DNA from 4 places in the Shewanella sp. DNRA4 genome. Region 2 is predicted to be linked to each of the others. Evidence: predicted binding sites of a transcription regulator. Region 2 holds the regulator's gene; each other region holds the start of a gene.
The links. Region 2 encodes sigma-54, which starts transcription at its own class of promoters, with help from an activator protein. Its sites were predicted from a motif close to GTTGGCACGNNNNTNGNNT; they were not measured.
Positions count from the first base shown of each region.

Region 1: the regulator sigma-54 is predicted to act here: its motif matches at 3,720-3,738, upstream of HG547_RS09760 (YccF domain-containing protein).
Region 3: the regulator sigma-54 is predicted to act here: its motif matches at 2,478-2,496, upstream of HG547_RS07725 (TorF family putative porin).
Region 4: the regulator sigma-54 is predicted to act here: its motif matches at 2,880-2,898, upstream of HG547_RS00310 (DUF3192 domain-containing protein).

Region 1 is NZ_JABAIP010000007.1:218,893-224,061, reverse strand. It holds gene HG547_RS09775 (AMP-binding protein) at 1-1,716, shown strand, start outside; gene HG547_RS09770 (transporter substrate-binding domain-containing protein) at 2,031-2,783, shown strand; gene HG547_RS09765 (alpha/beta hydrolase) at 2,814-3,131, shown strand; gene HG547_RS09760 (YccF domain-containing protein) at 3,229-3,636, opposite strand; gene HG547_RS09755 (1-aminocyclopropane-1-carboxylate deaminase/D-cysteine desulfhydrase) at 3,890-4,840, shown strand; gene HG547_RS09750 (NUDIX domain-containing protein) at 4,936-5,169, shown strand, end outside.
Region 2 is NZ_JABAIP010000003.1:79,600-84,768, reverse strand. It holds gene kdsC (3-deoxy-manno-octulosonate-8-phosphatase KdsC) at 1-36, shown strand, start outside; gene lptC (LPS export ABC transporter periplasmic protein LptC) at 33-593, shown strand; gene lptA (lipopolysaccharide transport periplasmic protein LptA) at 580-1,131, shown strand; gene lptB (LPS export ABC transporter ATP-binding protein) at 1,128-1,859, shown strand; gene HG547_RS04005 (RNA polymerase factor sigma-54) at 1,966-3,441, shown strand; gene hpf (ribosome hibernation promoting factor) at 3,470-3,757, shown strand; gene ptsN (PTS IIA-like nitrogen regulatory protein PtsN) at 3,760-4,203, shown strand; gene rapZ (RNase adapter RapZ) at 4,200-5,054, shown strand; gene HG547_RS03985 (HPr family phosphocarrier protein) at 5,041-5,169, shown strand, end outside.
Region 3 is NZ_JABAIP010000006.1:300-5,468, reverse strand. It holds gene HG547_RS07735 (GGDEF domain-containing response regulator) at 1-592, shown strand, start outside; gene rimK (30S ribosomal protein S6--L-glutamate ligase) at 743-1,648, shown strand; gene HG547_RS07725 (TorF family putative porin) at 1,694-2,386, opposite strand; gene HG547_RS07720 (HU family DNA-binding protein) at 2,675-2,998, opposite strand; gene HG547_RS07715 (response regulator) at 3,095-3,892, opposite strand; gene HG547_RS07710 (hypothetical protein) at 3,965-4,348, opposite strand; gene HG547_RS07705 (DUF4240 domain-containing protein) at 4,472-4,981, shown strand; gene HG547_RS07700 (hypothetical protein) at 4,988-5,169, opposite strand, start outside.
Region 4 is NZ_JABAIP010000001.1:78,297-83,465, reverse strand. It holds gene HG547_RS00325 (DUF962 domain-containing protein) at 1,088-1,393, opposite strand; gene HG547_RS00320 (GNAT family N-acetyltransferase) at 1,386-2,024, opposite strand; gene HG547_RS00315 (DUF2789 domain-containing protein) at 2,170-2,403, shown strand; gene HG547_RS00310 (DUF3192 domain-containing protein) at 2,442-2,840, opposite strand; gene HG547_RS00305 (hypothetical protein) at 2,988-3,371, shown strand; gene HG547_RS00300 (Zn-ribbon-containing protein) at 3,371-4,144, shown strand; gene syd (SecY-interacting protein) at 4,230-4,880, opposite strand; gene queF (NADPH-dependent 7-cyano-7-deazaguanine reductase QueF) at 4,940-5,169, shown strand, end outside.

The sequences.
Region 1 (5,169 bases), on a different contig from region 2:
TCAAAGACTCAAGCAACAAATCAACCTACTAGTCCACTTAAATATAGTGAGTTTCGGGGAGCTAACGCCCCAAAACTTGTTGAAAAAACCATAGGACAATACCTTAACGATATTGCTAACACCTATCCCGAACAGTTAGCCGTTGTCGTTAACCATCAAAATATTCGCTGGAATTACCGTCAATATCTTGCACAAATCGATGCGCTTGCAACAGGTTTACTCAAATTAGGCATAGGTCCAGGAGACCGCGTCGGTATTTGGTCACCCAATAATATTGAGTGGTGTTTAACCCAATTTGCTACTGCCAAAATTGGCGCCATCATGGTGTGTATTAACCCCGCTTATCGCCCTGAAGAATTACAATATGCCTTGACTAATGTGGGGTGTCGCGCGGTGATCTGCGCTGATAAATTCAAGTCCAGCAACTACTTGCAGATGATCTACCAGCTGGCGCCTGAACTTAAGCAGTGCGCTGCGGGTCAATTGCAGGCTAAGGCATTACCAGAGTTGCAATTTGTGATCCGCATGGGAGCTGAAAAGTCTCCCGGCATGTTGAACTTCGATGATTTATTAATCGAGGTGAGCGAAGATGATAAAGCAATGCTTGCGCGTATTGCCAATGAACTCAGCCCCTATGATGCGATTAATATCCAATTTACCTCTGGCACAACGGGTAGCCCAAAGGGGGCGACCTTATCGCACCATAACATCTTGAATAACGGTTATTTAGTGGCCGAGGCGATGAGGTTTACCTGTGATGATAAGCTCTGTATCCCCGTACCTTTGTACCATTGTTTTGGTATGGTGCTAGGTAATCTCGTTTGCTTGGCTAAGGGCGCTGCGGCCATATTTCCGGGAGATTCTTTCGATCCTCTCACGACCTTAGAAGTGATTGAGCGTGAGCGTTGCACCGCATTACATGGTGTCCCTACAATGTTTATTGCCGAGTTAGAACATCCTGAATTTAAACGTTTTGATCTCAGTTCGTTGCGTACGGGCGTGATGGCGGGTGCGACTTGTCCTGAAGAGGTTATGCGTCGTGTACAGCAGTTGATGTATATGCAGGAGGTGTTAATCGGCTATGGCCAAACCGAGTGTAGTCCGTTAAATCACATTACTGAAATCGATTCTCCAGTGGAGAAGCGTGTTCTCACCGTTGGTCGGGCGTTACCCCATACTGAAGTGAAAATTGTCAATGAGTTTGGCGAAGTGCTGCCGATTAATCAGCCCGGTGAAGTCTGTAGCCGAGGATATTGCATCATGCAATGTTATTGGAATGATCCTGAAAAAACCGCCGCCACAATTGACAGTGAAGGTTGGTTACATTCGGGCGATATTGGCCAAATGGATGAGCAAGGTTACGTGCAAATTGTGGGGCGGATTAAGGATATGATTATTCGCGGGGGCGAGAATATCTATCCCCGTGAAATTGAAGAAAAACTCTATACCCACAAAGATGTGCAAGATGCTGCTGTGTTTGGTGTCCACAGTGATAAATATGGTGAGGAAGTCTGTGCGTGGATTAAAGTCCGCTCAGGGGCGTCGATTACTGAGGAGGATATTCGTCATTTCCTTACCGAAAAGTTCGCCTATTTTAAAGTGCCACGTTATATCAAATTTGTGGACCAATACCCGATGACCGTTACGGGTAAAATCCAAAAATTTAAAATGCGTGAGCTGATGTATCAAGAGCTGTACGAAGATATTAATGCCTAAAGGCATAAACTCTCAAACCGACCCAAGCCTGAACGCTTGGGTTTATTTTTATATGGCTATCTATGCTTAAGGATAACATTGTCGCATTACCATAAGGTTTTCCTTGAGTCTTCCCCTTGTCGTAAAGATGTCGTTTTTGGCGTCGATAGTTCTGCCTACTCCGAACATTGCTGTCTTAGCGTGGTTCGACAAGGCTAAACAGATAACAATTATTCGCTGTACCTATAGGTATGGCTGATTATACTGAATAGAGTTAAACCGATGAGCTATTTGTTTTTTTAGCGATTAATAGATGAGTCTTTGATGGAGGCATTATGATCCGCTGGTGCCCACTGATGTTTAGTTGCCTATTAACCGTGGCAAATACGACATTTGCTGACACGCTGAAGCTAACGTCATTACTTTGGCCGCCGTATTCCGGCTATCAACTCCAGCACCAAGGCGCGAGTGTTGCGGTGGCTAAGGCGGCGTTTGAGCAAATGGAACAACAACTTATCGTGGATTTTTACCCTTGGAGCCGTGCGATTAAATTAGCCGTTATGCCAGGCTCTGACTACATTGGCTATTTTCCAGAATATTATTTTGAAACCGATAAGTTTATTTTTTCTAAACCGATTGGTATTAGCCCATTAGGTATTGTTGAGCAAAAATCCCGTCCCATTAGTTGGCATCATTTAGCCGATTTGAATCGTTATACTTTAGGTATTGTGCAAGATTATGTGAATACCGACTCGCTGGATGTAATGATTGCTTCAGGGAGTCAACCTGTTGAAGCGGCAACATCCGATGAGCAAAATATCAAAAAGGTGGCGGCTGGTCGTATTGACGGCGCTGTGATTGATATTAATGTGCTGCATTATCTACTTAAACAACCCCACCTTCAGCCGCTCGCAGATAAGTTACAGGTCAATCGACAACTGATTGCCAATAAACAACTTTATGTCGCGTTTCGTAATACAGAAGAGGGACGGCGTTGGCGGGATATTTTTGATCAAGGTTTAGCGAAGCTCGATATTGATAGCATTATGGGCGATTTGTTATTTCAGCAAGAAGCCTTAAGTCAGTAATGCTATTTTGCACCTAACCAAAGCTGTGAGATGACAAGTTTTGTCATCATTTTGTCTAACACCGCGAGTAATCAGTTGTGGGCGGCATTTCATTATCGCGGCTCAGCATGTTTATGTGTGCCAGTAAGTATTTTGTCGGGTGATCGCGATGGGTTAGTCAAGATCCAAACCAGCAGGGCATTGGTACAATATTTTAAGGTCGACTTAGTTGTGTTGGCCTATTGTGGTCATGACATCACCATAGATGCGCCAGCTAAACTGGCGCATTATCTCTTTGAAATCATCTGCTCACCGGAGCAGGATACGGGTGATCAGTTTGCTGATAGCGCTGATTTACTCAATGAATAGCAGAATTAGTGCAATCGCTGCCGAACTATGCATCAGCACTACCCACAGATGCTGAGTAGTGCTGAGTGATATGCCTTACGCCTTGCGATCATGGTTATTACGCTTTCGCTACTATGGTTTGCCCAATCGGCGTTAGGCTTAACAGCGCCAGCTTAAGATGTTGGATCCCGAAAGGGATACCGATAATCGTCACAAAGCAGGCAAGAGCATGGGCCAAATGACCAATAGCCAACCAAATCCCAAACAGTAAGAACCAAATGATATTGCCCACCATGCCAAAGGCGCCTGTTCCTAAATCTTCACGGCCAGTTAAATGACGGCGATTCATTTGTTCTTGTCCAAAGGGCCAGAAGGTCAATTCACCAATCACAAAGCAGGCGCGACCAAAGGGAATACCGATAATACTGATAAAACACAGAATCCCCGCAAGCCACCAGGCTAGGCCCATCACAAATCCACCAAGGACAAACCAAGCAATATTGAAAATTAACCGTAGTAATGACATTGAAAACTCCTTATCGAATCCAAAATCTGTGCGACAGAAACAACATCCACACTCGAAATTATTAATTGATGCTTAAATGTCATAAGCGAGAATTATGCCAAAATATTTTTCATTAATAATCAATGGCATATTATAGTTTATGCCTCTACGGATTGTGAGTTAAGCTAATATTTCGTGAATTTCCTTAATTCTTAGGAAGAATTTAGCCAAGCCCGCGTTACACTAAACACCTTATCTCCCCTTGAGTAAATAAATGCTAGTTAATAGTCCCGTCGAATCATTTTCTTTTGCAGGCAGAGAGATCTTTCTTAAAAGAGATGATTTATTACATCCTGCTTTTAGTGGTAATAAGGCGCGTAAGTTTGCCTACTTTCTAGACCATGATTTTGCTGGTGTGACTAAGGTGATTGGTCATGGCTCCGCGCAGGCTAATTCTCTGTATTCGCTTTCGGCGCTCGCCAAACTCAAAGGCTGGCAGTGTGATTTTTATGTGGACCATATTGCTAGCCACGTACTGACTTTACCGACAGGGAACTATGCCGCAGCTATCTCCAATGGTACACAGGTTATTGATTTATCAAGCCTGATAGCAGCTAATCCTTTTCTTCAGCGTGAGTCTAAGTGGACTTGCCATGACTACATTGAGCATCAAGTTCTGGCTGCTGAGCCTGACGCTTTATTTATTCCGGAAGGCGGGCGCTGTCAGTATGCGGAGTATGGTGTCAGTCTGTTAGCCGTTGAAATTGAGACTTGGGCAATGCAACAGGGACTGACTGAACTGAAAGTGTTTTTACCTGCGGGAACGGGAACCACGGCATTATTTTTAAACCAATATTTTGTGCGTAAGCAAAGTCACATTCGAGTGCTTACCTGCGCGGTTGTCGGTGGCGATGAGTATTTAGCGCAGCAGTTTTATGAGTTAAATCCTAACGCTGCTGAGCATCCACAGATTTTGAATGTGGGGAAGAAATACCACTTTGGTAAACTCTATCCTGAGTTTTATGCCATGTGGCAGCGGATTTGCGCCTCAGGTATTCAATTTGAATTACTCTACGATCCCTTAGGTTTTATGGTGTTAGAAAAATATTTACCGCAGTGGGGCGCAAGCCCTGTGATGTATATCCATCAAGGTGGTTTGCTTGGAAATGAAACCATGTTGCCACGTTATTTGCGTAAATTTGGTAAAAGTCGTACGACCCTATAGAGCAGATGATTTACTTAGTGACGCTAAGACATAATATGTTTGAAGCGACGTAATCTCTAAGTTAAGCTTACGACGTCAAACGATGGAAAATACTCATGACTGAAGCGGAATATCTCGCCAATTACGATCCTAAGGCTTTTAAGGCTCAGCTACTGACGGTTGATGCCGTATTATTTACCTATCATGATCAGCAACTTAAAGTACTCTTAGTACAACGCTCAAATCATCCTTTTTTAGGTTTTTGGGGATTACCCGGAGGATTTATCGATGAACATTCCGATCAATCCCTAGAGGAAGCGGCGTTACGCAAATTGCAGGAAAAAACGGCG
Region 2 (5,169 bases):
AACAAATTTACCTCAGCCCATGGGATGAGCATATGAGTCGTGTGACCCTCGCCATTATTGCTTTTTTTGGTACTGCACTAGTGCTGTATTGGCAGGTCCAACAAAAACGCGGTGGCGATACCGATAGCAGCCTGAATGATACAGACAGACCCGACTACATTATCGAAGATCTGCGCAGCATCGAGTTTAACGAGCAAGGACAAGTCAATAGTCGCGTCACGGCAAAGCACATGGAACACTATGAGCTTAAAAACCAAACCGACTTTATTCAGCCTGTCTATCTTGTGTATCCCGACCAAGGTAAAGCAAAATGGCAGATCAGAGCCGATCAAGGTCGACTCAACAAAGATACTGGCAAGGTTGCATTAGAAAATAATGTTATTATCGATGCCATCAGCCCTGGTGAACCGATACAAACCTTGTCCACCAGTTTTTTAGAACTCGATCTCAACACAATGATAATGACCTCTGACCGCATCATTTACGTCACAGGGAAAGATTTTAATATTCAAGGGCAAGGCCTTTATGCCGACCTTAACGCGCAGGAAGTGCAATTGACCAGTCAGGTAGTAGGAACCTATGAAGCAAAATAACATATTACTTGCCAGCCTAATGCTAATGATAAGCATGAATGCCTTCGCCAAGATCGGTGACTTACAGCAAGAAGTGAAAATTAAAGCCGTCAGTCAAACCGCAGACATTAAAAACAATCAGATCATTTTCTTCGGTCCCGTTGAAGTTGTTCAAGGCTCAATTAAAATCCATGCGGATCAACTCCGTGCATTTTCTGTCGAAGGCGAAAATAGTAAAGTCTTACTGGCTACTGGAAATCCGGCAACCTACAGCCAAATCCTTGATGATGGCCGCCCTGCATCTGCTAGCGCCAAAGAGATTCGCTATGAAATGGCCACTCGGACGTTGACCCTAACTGGTACAGCGACCCTAGACCAAGCGGGTAGTCAAGTTACAGGCAATTTAATTCGTTACGATATTATTCAGCAAAAACTGATCGCCGAAAGTAGCGGCAATGGTGATGATCGCGTAATTACCATTATTCAACCTGATAACTATCAGGAAGAACTCAAAAATACACCAACAGATAAACCTGTGAAAAAACAGGATTCTAAATGACCCAAATCACCTTAAAAGCACAGAATCTCGCCAAGAGTTATAAGAGTCGTCAGGTTGTCAAAGATGTCAGCCTGACGGTCAAAACGGGTCAAGTCGTCGGCCTACTCGGCCCTAACGGCGCGGGCAAAACCACCACCTTTTACATGGTCGTGGGCTTAGTTAAAAGCGATAAAGGCCATATCTTTATCGACGATGATGATTTAACCGCCGATCCTATGCATCTGCGTGCCCGCAAAGGTATTGGTTACCTACCACAGGAAGCGAGTATCTTTCGTAAATTAACCGTACACGACAACATCATGGCGGTACTGCAAACCCGTAAAGAGCTCAATAGTGACCAGCGCGAAGAAGCACTAGAGCAACTGCTAGAAGAGTTCCATATCACCCATATTCGTGACAGCCAAGGCATGTCCTTATCGGGCGGTGAACGTCGCCGCGTCGAAATTGCCCGCGCCTTAGCGGCCAACCCCAAGTTTATTCTGCTTGATGAGCCCTTTGCGGGCGTTGATCCGATCTCCGTTATCGATATCAAAAAAATTATCGAGCAGCTTAAGAGCCGAGGCCTTGGTGTACTGATCACTGACCACAATGTGCGCGAGACCTTAGACGTCTGTGAACATGCTTACATTGTGAGTCACGGTAATCTTATTGCCGAGGGCACACCCGCAGAGATCTTAGACAATCAGCAAGTTAGGGCGGTGTACTTAGGTGAACAATTCAGGCTATAGTTACTAAAACAAAGCTAATAAGCCTTGAATTTGAGAGCGCTAGGCTCCATCCATATGATATCAAGCGACCTAAACTCACAATAATAACCTAGGGATCAGCGGTAACATGAAAGCGTCACTCCAGCTCAAACTGGGTCAACAGTTAACCATGACGCCACAACTTCAGCAGGCCATTCGCCTGCTGCAACTGTCGTCATTGGAACTGCAACAAGAAATCCAGCAAGCCTTAGACTCTAATCCTCTTCTCGAGCTGGAAGAGGAGCAATTTGACGCGCCTAGCGAACGTAAGCAAGATATCGCCGATACCGACTTTAGCGAAACGACTGCCCAGCCACAGGAACAAGATAATTCAACCGTGGACATTGCCGAGTCGCTGACCAAAGAATCTCTGCCCGAAGAGTTACCCATGGATACCACTTGGGATGAAGTCTTTACCGCATCGCCAAACTCAGGTTCTGGCGCTAGCCGTGAAGATGACATGCCCTTCCAAGGGGAAACTAGCGAGGGGTTGTACGAACATTTAGAATGGCAAAAAAACCTCACGCCCTTCTCTGAAACCGATTTAGCCATTGCCACCGCGATTATTGATGCCATCGACGATCAAGGTTATCTCACTCAAAGCACTGAAGATATCCTCGAAGCCATGGGCAATCCCGAGATTGAACTCGACGAAGTTGAAGCCGTGCTCAAGCGTATTCAACACTTCGACCCCGTTGGTGTGGCGGCAAGGGATTTAAGCGAATGTCTGCTTATTCAACTCTCCCACTTCTCGCCGGATACTCCACACCTCGAAAACGCCCGCATGTTGATCAAAGATCATTTAGATCTGATCGCCGCTCGCGACTTTAGGCTGTTAATGCGTAAGACCAAACTGAAAGAGGACGAGTTAAGGGACAGTATTGCGCTGATCCAAACCTTAAATCCTCGCCCCGGTTTACTCATCACCCCTGTCGATGAAGAATATGTGATCCCCGATGTATCGGTGTCGAAGAAAAACGGCCGTTGGGTGGTCGAATTAAACCCTGACTGCATGCCAAAAATCAACGTAAATCAGCAATATGCAGCCATGGCGCGCAGTACCAAAAGCCAAGCCGATAGCCAATTTATCCGCGGGCATCTGCAAGAAGCCAAGTGGTTTATTAAAAGCCTTGAAAGCCGTAACGAAACACTGCTCAAGGTGGCAAACTGTATAGTGCAATATCAACAGGGTTTCTTCGAATACGGTGAAGAAGCCATGAAACCTATGGTCCTAAACGATATCGCCGAGGCGGTAGAGATGCATGAGTCCACCATTTCACGGGTGACCACACAAAAATACATGCATACCCCAAAAGGACTTTTTGAACTAAAATATTTCTTCTCAAGCCACGTCGGGACGGATGATGGCGGTGAGTGCTCATCCACAGCAATCAGAGCTTTCATTAAGAAACTGGTTGCAGCGGAAAACCAGAAAAAACCATTAAGCGACAGCAAGATGGCTCAACTTCTGGCAGAACAGGGAATTAACGTTGCGCGCAGAACCATTGCGAAGTACCGAGAAGCGATGCTTATTCCCCCTTCCAATCAGCGTAAAAGTTTATAGCCTATTGTGAGTATCGGAGGACGTTTCTATGCAAATAAACCTAAGTGGACACCATATCGAGATTACTGAATCGTTACGGGCATATGTTGAGGAAAAGTTTTCAAAACTTGAACGTCATTTCGAACAGATCAATAATGTGCACGTTGTGCTCAATGTTGAGAAAATGCAACAAATTGCCGAAGCGAGAATCAACCTCACCGGTGGTGAAGTCTTCGCGACTTCAGAGCATGCAGATATGTATGCTGCCATAGACGTCCTGATTGATAAACTTGATCGTCAGGTTATTAAACACAAAGAGAAGTTAACAAAACACTAGCAATGGAACTTCGTACCATACTGCGGCCGGAGTGCACAACCTGCGCCACTCCGGGCAGTAAGAAAAAGGTACTGGAACTCATCAGCGACTTAGCCGCTGCCCAGTACCCCACCCTCTCATCTCAAGAGATCTTCGAAAGCCTCGTGGCGCGCGAAAAGATGGGTAGCACAGGTATAGGTAACGGTATCGCCATTCCACATGGTCGATTAACCGATATAACACAACCCATAGCGATATTGATAAAATGTGAGGAGCCGATAGCCTTTGATGCTATCGATAAACAACCCGTCGATATTTTATTTGCACTACTCGTGCCTGCCGACCAATGTCAGCAGCACCTAAGTACCTTGTCATGCATGGCTGAAAAGCTCAGTGACAAGCAAATATTAAAACAATTGCGCAAGACGCATGATGAAACGGAACTCTATCAGGTAATCATTGGATGAAACTGGTCATAGTGTCAGGGCGTTCAGGCTCAGGCAAATCGGTCGCACTTAGAGTGCTTGAAGATCTCGGCTACTATTGTGTCGATAATTTGCCTTTGCCGTTGATTGGCAGTTTGCTTGAACAGCTCAAAGGCAGTAACGATCTCGTTGCTATCAGTGTTGACGTGCGTAATTTACCAGAGCAAGACAAAGTGCTGGTTAAACAGCTTGCCAGCCTGCCTACGGGCACTGAACTCACCAGCTTCTTCTTAAACTCCAGCGATAAAGTGTTGCTCAAACGCTACAGTGAAACGCGGCGCTTACATCCCTTATCGAAGAGCCGAGTGTCACTGCAAGAAGCCATCAAGCTTGAAGGCAAATTGCTCGAGCCGCTGTCACAGCAGATGGATCACTATATAGATACCTCGAATCTGAATATCTATGAACTCAGCGACCAAGTGCGGCAAATACTCCTTGGCAGTGTCGATAAGGAACTGGTGATCAACTTCGAGTCCTTCGGTTTTAAGCATGGTATGCCGACCGAAGCTGACTTTATGTTTGATGTGCGCTTTTTGCCAAATCCCCATTGGGAACCGGAGCTTAGACCTCTCACCGGTTTAGATGAACCCGTAGCGGAGTTTTTAAATCGCCAGCCACTGGTGAATAAGTTCATCTGGCAAATCGAGAATTTGCTCGAAACCTGGTTGCCCCATTTAGAGCGCAATAATCGTAGCTATCTCACGATTGCGATTGGTTGCACAGGTGGCCAACACCGCTCAGTCTATGTAGCCGAGCAACTAGCTAAACGTTTTAGTAATGGCAAACATAAAGTCAATGCGCGCCATCGAGAGTTGAGCCATGCCAAAACTTGAGCGCCAAGTCACCATCTGCAATAAACTCGGCTTACATGCCCGCGCCGCCACAAAGCTCGTAGTGCTTGCTTCTGAGTTTGATGCCAGCATTACGCTGATCCAAGGTGAAAAACAG
Region 3 (5,169 bases), on a different contig from region 2:
AATCGGTGACTGGGTATTGTATGAAGCCTGCCGACAGGCCCAATATTGGCTGAGCCAATTAGCATCAACAGGGCATCGCTTTACCATTGCCGTGAACTTATCTGCATCTCAAATTGGGCATATCAACTTATATGAGAAAATCGCCCATGTTCTTAACGTGACAGGGCTAGCGCCAAGTGCACTTGAGTTGGAAATTACTGAAAACTGTTTGATTGAAGAACCCCACGAACATGCCAAGATCCTCGATAAAATAGCCCAACTTGGAGTGCGATTTGCGTTGGACGATTTTGGTACCGGATTTTCATCCCTTGAACATATAAAGTTGTTCCCCATCAGCGTGTTAAAAATCGATAAAAGTTTTATTGCTTCCTACGATAAGGACGAAAAGGACACTCGTTTACTCACAGCGTTGCTTAACTTTGCCTATGGCTTTAACGTCACCTCTGTTGCCGAGGGAATTGAAACCCTCGAGCAAGCGGAGTTTTGTACAGTAAGACACTGCAATCTATTACAGGGATACTTCTTTTCTCGTCCTCTAGACGCAAGCGAATTTGAAGCAAGGTTCATTACACCGTTAGTCACTAAATTGTGAAGATTATCTTACGTTTGACTAAGGCTTAGGTTTTCGTCTGGTGAGGAATATTTTCTTGCTTTACACTGAGCAATAGACAAATATCAGCGCCCCTTTCTGATGCAATGTGCTCAGAGCTTCAATCACTGTGTTTAATTTGGTCATTTAGTAATGAAAATCGGTATTTTATCTCAGTTTCCAGAATTGTATTCCACCCGACGTTTAGTGGCCGCCTGCGAAAGCCGTGGTCATGAGGCTGTGGTGATTAATACCTTGAATTGCTACATGAATATTAATTCCGTTAAACCTAGCATTCATTATCAGGGAGAAGAATTAACAGGGTTTGATGCCATTATTCCGCGTATTCATGCCAGTGTGACCTTTTATGGCTGCGCAGTCGTGCGCCAGTTTGAAATGATGGGTGTGTTTGCCGCCAATGATTCAATTTCGATAGCACGCTCGCGGGATAAGTTACGTGCTCTGCAATTACTTTCACGCAAAGGCATTGGTATGCCTATCACTGGATTTGCCAATAAACCCAATGATATTCCTGATCTCATTAATATGGTGGGCGGTGCTCCTTTAGTGATCAAGTTACTCGAAGGTACGCAGGGGATTGGGGTGGTATTAGCGGAAACGAAAACCGCCGCTGAGAGCGTGATTGAAGCCTTTTTAGGGCTCAAAGCCAATATTTTGGTGCAAGAGTATATTCAAGAGTCCAACGGCAGTGATATTCGCTGTTTTGTGGTGGGTGATAAAGTGGTGGCCTCGATGAAGCGTCAGGGGCCAGAGGGCGATTTTCGTTCAAACTTACACTTAGGCGGCTGTGGTGAAAAAGTGAAAATTACGCCAGAAGAGCGCAAGATGGCCGTTGCCGCTGTTAAAGCGATGGGATTAGTCGTTGCAGGCGTGGATATTTTACGTTCGAATCGTGGCCCGTTGATCCTTGAGGTTAACTCAGCTCCTGGTATCGAAGGTATTGAGCAAACTACGGGTATTTCGGTAACTGAGCCTATTGTGGAATATATTGAGAAAATGGTGTTAGCGCGTAAGTCGAATCGGGCGGTGATCGCTTAATAAAATACGCCGCGATTAACGCGGCGTGTTTCTTAGTTCTTTGTTTTATAAATCAAAGCTATAGGAGTAACCTAAAGCGATTTTAGCATCGTCATCAGCCAGATCAGTATCTGATACCATAAAAGATACTGTGCCCATGCTGGTATCTGCACTAAGTGTTACGTTGTAATCGGCATAGTTATCCTCACCAAACCAAGCTTCAACCACATCGCCCGTGGAGTAGCCATAGTGGAATGACAGGGTAAGTTTCTCGGTTAAAGGGAAAGATGCTGTGGCGGCAAGATAACTCATATCTTTGTTATCGAGTGGTTCCGCCGCTACGTCATCACCCGCATTGATCACGTGGGAATAACTGAGTTCAACCCACTTCCAGGTAATAGCCCCGTGGAGCTCACCAAAATCGATGCTGCCTTCGGCATCGGGGTAGGCATAATAGAGATAGCCAAAATCATAGCTGAGATCGTCGGTGATGTTGCCACCGTAACCAGCATAGAGGTCTAACTCGTAGCTAGTGTCATTGCCAAAATCGACATTTGATGCCCACGTACCCGCATAAAATCCTGAGTCATGACTGTAGTCAAGACCGCCTTGGATCGCGACCGCATCATTGGTTTGAGTCACTCCGCGCCATAGATAGTTTGATGTGCCGCCAATATTGCCGGATACCGCCGCAAAGACGTTAGTGGTTAGTAATAATCCCGTCGATAATGCCAAAACGCTGTACAGTGATTTTCTCATACTCATCCCCTCGATTGACTTATTTATCGATTCACTCATGCCACTTAAATACGGCGGCATTGGTGCATCATGGTTTTTTCTGATAAGGGAGTTGCTAATCACATGCCATTATTTGAACCGTTTTAAAAACAATTGGTTACATAATTTATGTTAATTAAATGTTTTAAAATGCTCAAAAATGGAGCGATTGACGCACTGTGTTTGTGCAAAAAATCATCTTTCATGCTTTCGTTAGGGCAAAAAAACGCCTCACAGAGGAGGCGTTTTATAAAATCAATGTCGAGCGAATTAGTTCACACTATCACGCAGGGTTTTACCCGCTTTAAACTTAGGTACAGTCGCTTCCGCAATTTGGATTTCTTTGCCCGTTTGTGGGTTACGACCAGTACGAGCTGCACGAGTCGCTGTTTCAAAGGAGCCAAATCCGACGATAGAGATTTTGTCACCGTTTTTCATTGATTCAGTAATCGCCGCTTCGAAAGATTTCAATGCTCGTGCTGCTTCAGCTTTAGTGATATCGGCATTTTCTGCAATTTTGGCGATAAGTTCAGTTTTGTTCATTTTTATTGTCTCTTCTTTCCGTAGATTTATGTAAGTCAGCGAGCCTAACATGCCACAAGGTTAAAGCGTTGGAAAGCCCTTTGCTGCGGGCTTGTGTCATCGAAGTAACAAAATTGGAGGGTATTTGCGCCATTCGTGACTTAGGTTTTATTCTTCGAGCAACTGATATAAGAGTTGCTTAACTAATTTGGGTTCGAAGGGCTTGTCGCACAGGGCATTCACCCCTGCCTGAGATACATTACTTAAATGTGTATCGTTAGCCTCAGACGAGACCATTAAAATAGGCACGTGGGATTGTTGACTTTCATTACGGATAAATTGCGTTAATGCCAGTCCATCAACGCTGGGCATATTGTAATCAGTGATAATTAAATCAAACATATTATGACGCATTAACTCAATGGCTTGCGCACCATCTTCTGCTTCGGTAATCAGTTTTATCCCCAAATTACCAATAGTTCGCTTGATCACATTACGTGCCATGCGGCTGTCATCAACCACAAGCACGTGTACATCGTGCACATCGAAGTGGCTTAAGTCGAGTTCATCGTGGCTGAGCAAATCGATAGTTGCATTAAGCGCCTTGCCTAAGTGTTCGGCATTAAAAGGTTTTGGCAGAATCGCGACTACGCCAGACTGGCGGAAAATCTCCAATTGTTCACGGCGACATTCACTTGAGATCAGCATAAATTGAATATCTTTATATTCACTTTTGCTGCGCAGGTAGTTCAAAAACTCGGTCGCTGTTCCATCTTCAAAATGCATTGCACTGGCAATGAGATCGGGTTTGTGTCGAGCAATGAGTCCTTTAGCCTCTTCAATATTGGCAGCATTTTCGATGCTAACAATGCCTTCTTGTTGTAAGCGCTTGATGATAATGCGGCGCTGGGTTTCCGATGGCTCAATAATAAGCATCGATAATTCGTTAGGCGATAAATGAGTCATAGTCACAAGCTATTGGGCTTTTTAGAAAGGCGTTAACTTAGGCGAGAAATAACTGCTTCGCAACATATTAAATCAAGCTTTCAATTTTGCGGTTAAATAATCACGGGTTACCCGTGAAAATGCGATCCAGTACTGCACTAATAGCAGGGCAATTATGGATAACACCAGCGGCAACATCGGAATGTTGTGGCCTTCGATGACGACTTTGACATCTTGAGGGGTAATTCGATAGGCGATAATGGCAGTGACACCGAGTGCCGACAGGCCTAAGGTTTGTAATCCAAGGTAAATTTTGAGCACTAAGCTAGACCAAGGCGCTTGTGTCAGTATGCCAAACAACACGGGTAATACACCTAAGGTAAACAAATCGAAGGAGGCAGTGGCGACAGCCCGTAATAGGGCAACAATGGCAAACAGAGTATAAAGGGTTATCAATAGGATTAGGCGTTTAGGCATAAAGTTAGGGTTACTGGCTAATGTGAAGTGGAGCAAGTGTAGGAAATGCCCCGAACTGAGTCCAGCATAACCGTATTATCATGTAGAATACGCCTTTGCTTGGGCATTAAATTAGGTTAAGTGATGACAGAAGTAGAATTTTGGGACTTAGTGACCCGCAGTGAACCAGCGCAATCCCAAGAGTCTTTGGTTGAGGCATTAAAGCTGAAACTGAGTAAACTGAGTGATGAAGAGCTAAAAGTCTTTGATAAGCTGTTTGGTCAACAGATGCGCCGAAGTTATTTATGGTCGGTTTGGGGGGCGGCTTATATCATTACGGGGTGTGATTCTGATTATGCCTTTGCCGAATTTCGCGCTTTTCTGATTTCACTTGGACAAGCCCGTTATGAGGCTGTGATTGCCCAGCCTGATTCGTTAGCGAAGTTAACTGCATGGCCAGAAAAGGATGGTTATGCCTATCCCTTTATTGAAGATTACGATCTTATTGCAGGGCAATTATACGAAGACCGAACGGGTAAAGAGTTGCCTTTTATGCCTTCGGGTAAAGCGACTCCCGTAGGCAAAAAATTTAGCACTAAACCCAAAGACTTAAGACTGCAATATCCTGAGCTTAGTGCGCGTTTTCCGTTTTAATTCGCCCTAAGAGCGCAAACATGCGTTACTGGTAACGTCGAAAGTCATGCCGTATTGGGTACACGTTTGGCGCATGAACTGATGCTCCTCCTGTGCTAATTGGCGGGTAAATTCTTGACCGAGCTGCTCAGTCAGGCGTTGCTCTGCAACTTGCTGTGACTGGGCCAGTTTATCGAAGTGCGATTTTA
Region 4 (5,169 bases), on a different contig from region 2:
ATTTAGTTTGCTTGCCAATAAAGACTCAGAACCAACCAAGCCGTAAATCGCCGCATAAAGGAGCAATAATCGACAATCTCTTTTATCCCACTACCGTTAAAATTATAAAAATGGACATTTTGACACAGAATTATGAACAGCCTCTAAGCGACGCCAAGTTCCATATACTTTGGTTAGTATCAACCACTAGAACCAAGCAACTCAAAAGTATCATTGCGCATTGTTATCAATGCATAAGCGGGTTGATATTACAATCTTGATGAGCTGTGAACTGGGTGATTGGACGGATTTGCAATTCAATATTTATAAGATGCCTAGATACAAGCTGCAGCTTCAAAAGACAAAAAAGAAAAGGGCGTACTGTGTACGCCCCATTTATTCTCTGTAAGCCATCCTGCTTATTTGTGCTCCCTGCACCATCCATGCGTTTACGTGCATCCTACAGCATCCCTGTATCCCTAATCCTCCCTGTGTTATGGCTTAACCATAACACTCAATCCTTTGACCCGGAAATCCTATTCCGGCACCAGTCACATCCTATGACTCATTCCATAATGCATCCTGCTCAATGCCTTCCATAGACGAGTACAAGCTGTTCACCCTTATACTTATCCCTTAACTCGATACATCCTGCACCGAGTACATGTTTAATCCTTAAGCTTGTCCTTTATCATCCTGAAACCTGTCGTCCTAACAAGTATTATATCCTGTATCATCCTTGACAAAGCTATCCTGCTTTTCCTTAGCCTATCCTTGGTTTATGACAGTTTTCCTACCGCCAGAGGTTCAAATCCAAGAACCTAAATTAGTTGCTTCTTGCGTCCGTTTCGCCCGTATTGCAATCCGTGCTATCCATGTGTTTTGGCGACAAATAAATTCTACGTGAATTCTGTCTTTGTTGTTCCCCCATAAGAACAACAACCCAGGAAAATCTCATTCAACCAGCAAGATGGAATTTGTAACAAATTGAAATTAAACAACTTTTAAAGCTGCAGATTATAAAACAATCAACAAGAAAACATATTGTCTTACAGGCTTTGTAAGCGATCTCTCACACGCTTGTCAGCTTCTTACCGGAATATCAGATTCAATACTTTACTTTTCCCAAAAGAATTTGGACAAACATCACCCAATCCCCCATCAAGCTGTACAAAGGATATTGAAAGGTCGCAGGTCGATTATGCTCAAAGACAAAATGACCAACCCAAGCAAATCCATACCCCACTAGCGGGATCAGCATCAACAACCACCATACGGCAGTGATAAATGCAGCCCCTAATAATAACAATACCAGAATACTTCCAATAAAATGTAGCCGCCGACAACGACTGTCTTGATGCTGGGAGAGATAGAAAGGATAAAACTCAGCGAAAGAGCGATAACGTTCATTCATCTTGTTGGCCTGTATAAAAAAGTAATTGCCCAGCCACACTACCAATAGTCAATTCACCCAAGAAAACAAAATCATGTTGTTTAAATAAATGCATATGAGCTTCCTGCGAGGTGAATACCCCAATACCTTCAAGATTTGGCTGCTCATCGCACCAACTCACTACCGCTTGAACAAGTTGATGGCCCAGCCCTTTACCTTGCTCGTTTGGCGCTAAAGCAATAAATTGCAAAATCCCACAACGCTGGCTGGGTAACAGTTCCAAAATAATCGATTCCTTTTTCATCATAGCTTGGGTCGATTGCCACCCCGTACCCAGCAACATTTTGAGCCGCCAGTGCCAATAGCGACCTTCTCCGAGTGGCACTTCTTGGGTGACAACGCAAGCAACCCCCACTAAATGAGCACCATCGAAGAGTCCGATTAAGGCCTGCTTTTGTTGCCATAGAGTATTGAGTTCTTCGCGAATTGCGGCGCGTAATTTTTGTTCGTAGGCAAATTTATCTGCGGTGGATAACGCATTAATAAAAAAGGGATCATCGTGATACGCATTGTAGATAATTGAAGCGGCCAAGCGTAAATCTTCTGCGGTGAGATAAACGGCACGATACTCATCCAAGGTTTTATTGTCCATTGTTAGAATTCCTTGATTTAGATCACACTCTTATGAGTCTTTATCAATGTATCAAGGAAACCAAAAAGTGCAAATTTTAATCATTGATTGCATTTCCTAAAGAGATGCATAACCTAGATAAAAAGCTAACCAAGGGAGAGATCGAATGGATACTACACCAATTGATTTAAGCCATCTATTTGAACAACTGGGATTAGAGAACCAACCCAATGCTATTGCGCAATTTATTGCGACTCACAAGCTTGCAGCACAAATACACTTAACTGAAGCGTCTTTTTGGACACAAGCGCAAAAGAGTTTTCTCGTCGAAGCCTTAGAGGCTGATGCACAATGGACCGAACTGATTGAGCAGCTTGATGCTCAGTTAAGAAAGCCCTAATTTTTAGGGCTTTCAAGTGTATTTTGGGGCAGTTGGGGTTAAATCTTTTGATACGCAGTGTCGCCCCAACCTACTAAAACATGGTTACTCAACACTACAGGCGTACATTCATCCTTAGTGGTTTTACCGTCACTGTGGGAGTGCTGAGTGCGATAAAAGAGGACCAACACTTCTTTATCTGCTTGTCCTGCGCTTTGTTGTAAATAGGACTCGCTAAAGTCTGCAGCTCCCATTAGCGTCATCACTTGGTCTTTGCTCATGCCAAGGCTGAGCTTAGTCAGATTAGTGCGGTTTTTATCCTGTGTTTTTTCCCAAGATTCGCTACTATCCCACTTAGATTCACCATCGCCGACATTGACCACACAACCGCTAAGACCTAAGCTTGCTAACCCTAAAAACGTGACCGCGATGAGTTTGCGATTAATATTTGCGTTCATATTATGACTTCCTGTGTACTTGTTATAAAAATTGTTAAAAAGCAAAATCAATGCCAAACAGCAATGTATTGATTTATAAGAACTAAAATAACCACATCACAGTAAGTTAGTGAAAAACACGATATACATTAAGGAATTTCACTTATTATGAGTCCCATTGACCAAGTGTTAGCTGCAGCGTGCGCACTCGAAGCCAGCGGTAAAACCCCAAGCCTTGCCCTGATAAAAAGCCGCGTCGGTAACAAAATCCCCATGCCGCTGTTAATCCAAGGATTACAGCAGTTTAAATCGATACCCAAAGCCGAGCGGGAGCGTTTAGCTGCCCAATCACAGCCCGTGGTTGAAGAGACACATACCGCCGAAGCTTCACCACTCACAGTCGCCACACTGGCGCAACAGTTAGCCCAGTTGCAACAAGGCATTGAACAGGCCCTCGCGTTAAAAAACAACGAGATCATGCAACTCAGAAATGAACTTATCGAGCTGAAACAACATGTCAGTCAACTCGAATCCCAAGGAAAATCCGCTTAATGTTTGTCACCGAATTGCGCTTTGAATGCTTTGCCGATACCACTATCAGTGCGGCAGAACGTGCCATAAATCAATTGCTCGAAGCCTACCGCGCTAATGGCCAAATCCTCGGCCGCGAATTTGCCGTAGCCTTTAATGAGGGCGAATTTCGAGTACGCCTACTCACGCCGGAAAAAAACAGTTTGGCCCATCGTTACCACAGCCCTTGGGTGAAAAAAGCGCTGGCGGAATTAACCGAGGCTAAACTACTGGCGCCACGTGAAAAGTTTATCGGTCAGGATATTAATTCTGAGGTCAGTAACACTGAGCCACCCAGCTGGCAGTTGCTCTACACCAGCTATGTGCATATGTGTTCCCCCCTGCGTAGTGGTGATAACTTATTGCCTATTCCGCTGTATCAAATCCCTGCGACCTTTAATGGCGATCATAAGCGAGTTATCCGCTGGCAAACCGAGTGGCAAGCCTGTGATGAGTTACAAATGGCGGCCGCCACTAAGGCAGAATTTGCAGCGCTAGAAGAATTATCTAGCCCAAACAGTGATTTATTTAGACGAGGTTGGGACTTACGCGGCCGAATCGAATACCTTACTAAAATTCCCACTTACTATTATTTGTATCGCGTCGGAGGGCAGGATCTGCAATCTGAGCTGGCACGCCCCTGCCCGCGTTGTGGCAGCCACGACTGGAAACTCGATGAACCGCTATTAGATATGTTCCACTTTCGCTGCGAACCTTGCCGCATAGTGTCTAACTTGTCTTGGGATCATCAATAGCCTTGCCTTATTGAAGCGTAAACTCGACAGGCTAGATATGCATGTCGAGTTTACTATGTTTAGGCCTTGCTGCATTTCAACGCGCTTAACGCTTACCAATCAGGTTGTGCCACATACGTTTAAAGCTGGCAAAAATCCCAGGATGCTCGAGCGCTGGCATAGGCAATTCTTCATGTTTCACGGGTGGCGCGATACGTGGCGATAACGCCTCAATAAACGCCGCTAAACTCGGCGCCAATTGGGTAGAGGGAAGCTCGCCGGGGATTTCCACCCATACACTACCATCGGCATTATCCACCGTTAGCATCTTATCGCCCTCATCAAGCAAACCAATAAACCAGGTGGGCGGTTGCTTAAGTTTTTGCTTCATCATTAAGTGACCGATGATATTTTGCTGCAACGCGTCAAAATCCGCCTCGTTCCATACCTGTAGTAATTCTCCTGTGCCCCATGGTGAATCAAATAGCACGGGCGCCGCAAAATACTCACCATAGAAGTAATTGATATCAGACCATAATTTAAGTTCAAGTGCATGCTCAACATTCGCAAAGCTGCCTACTTGTTCACGTTTAACAGGTAACCAGCTCACCGCATCATCGGATGATTCATCAAACTCTCCTTGAATGCACAAAGATGGCTCACCTCGCGGGTAATATCGCGGTAATTCGCCTAAAGTTGATAGGTAAGACTGATGATAGTTTTGCAAAAATTTATCGAGAGCAGGCAGACAAGACACTTAAGCACAATCCAATTTCGGGTATAATGTGCGCCTATTTTGACATGGAAACAGTATTGATGACACAGAATCACGATCCCTATAGTGATGCAAAAGAACTTGCGAGCTTAACTTTAGGTAAAGCTACTGATTACCAAGCCGAGTATGATGCATCGCTGCTGCAAGGGGTTCCTCGCTCACTTAACCGTAACGCTATCAACCTGACTGCGGAGAGTTTACCTTTCCACGGAGCCGATATCTGGACGGCCTATGAGCTGTCTTGGCTAAATGCCAAGGGTAAACCTATGGT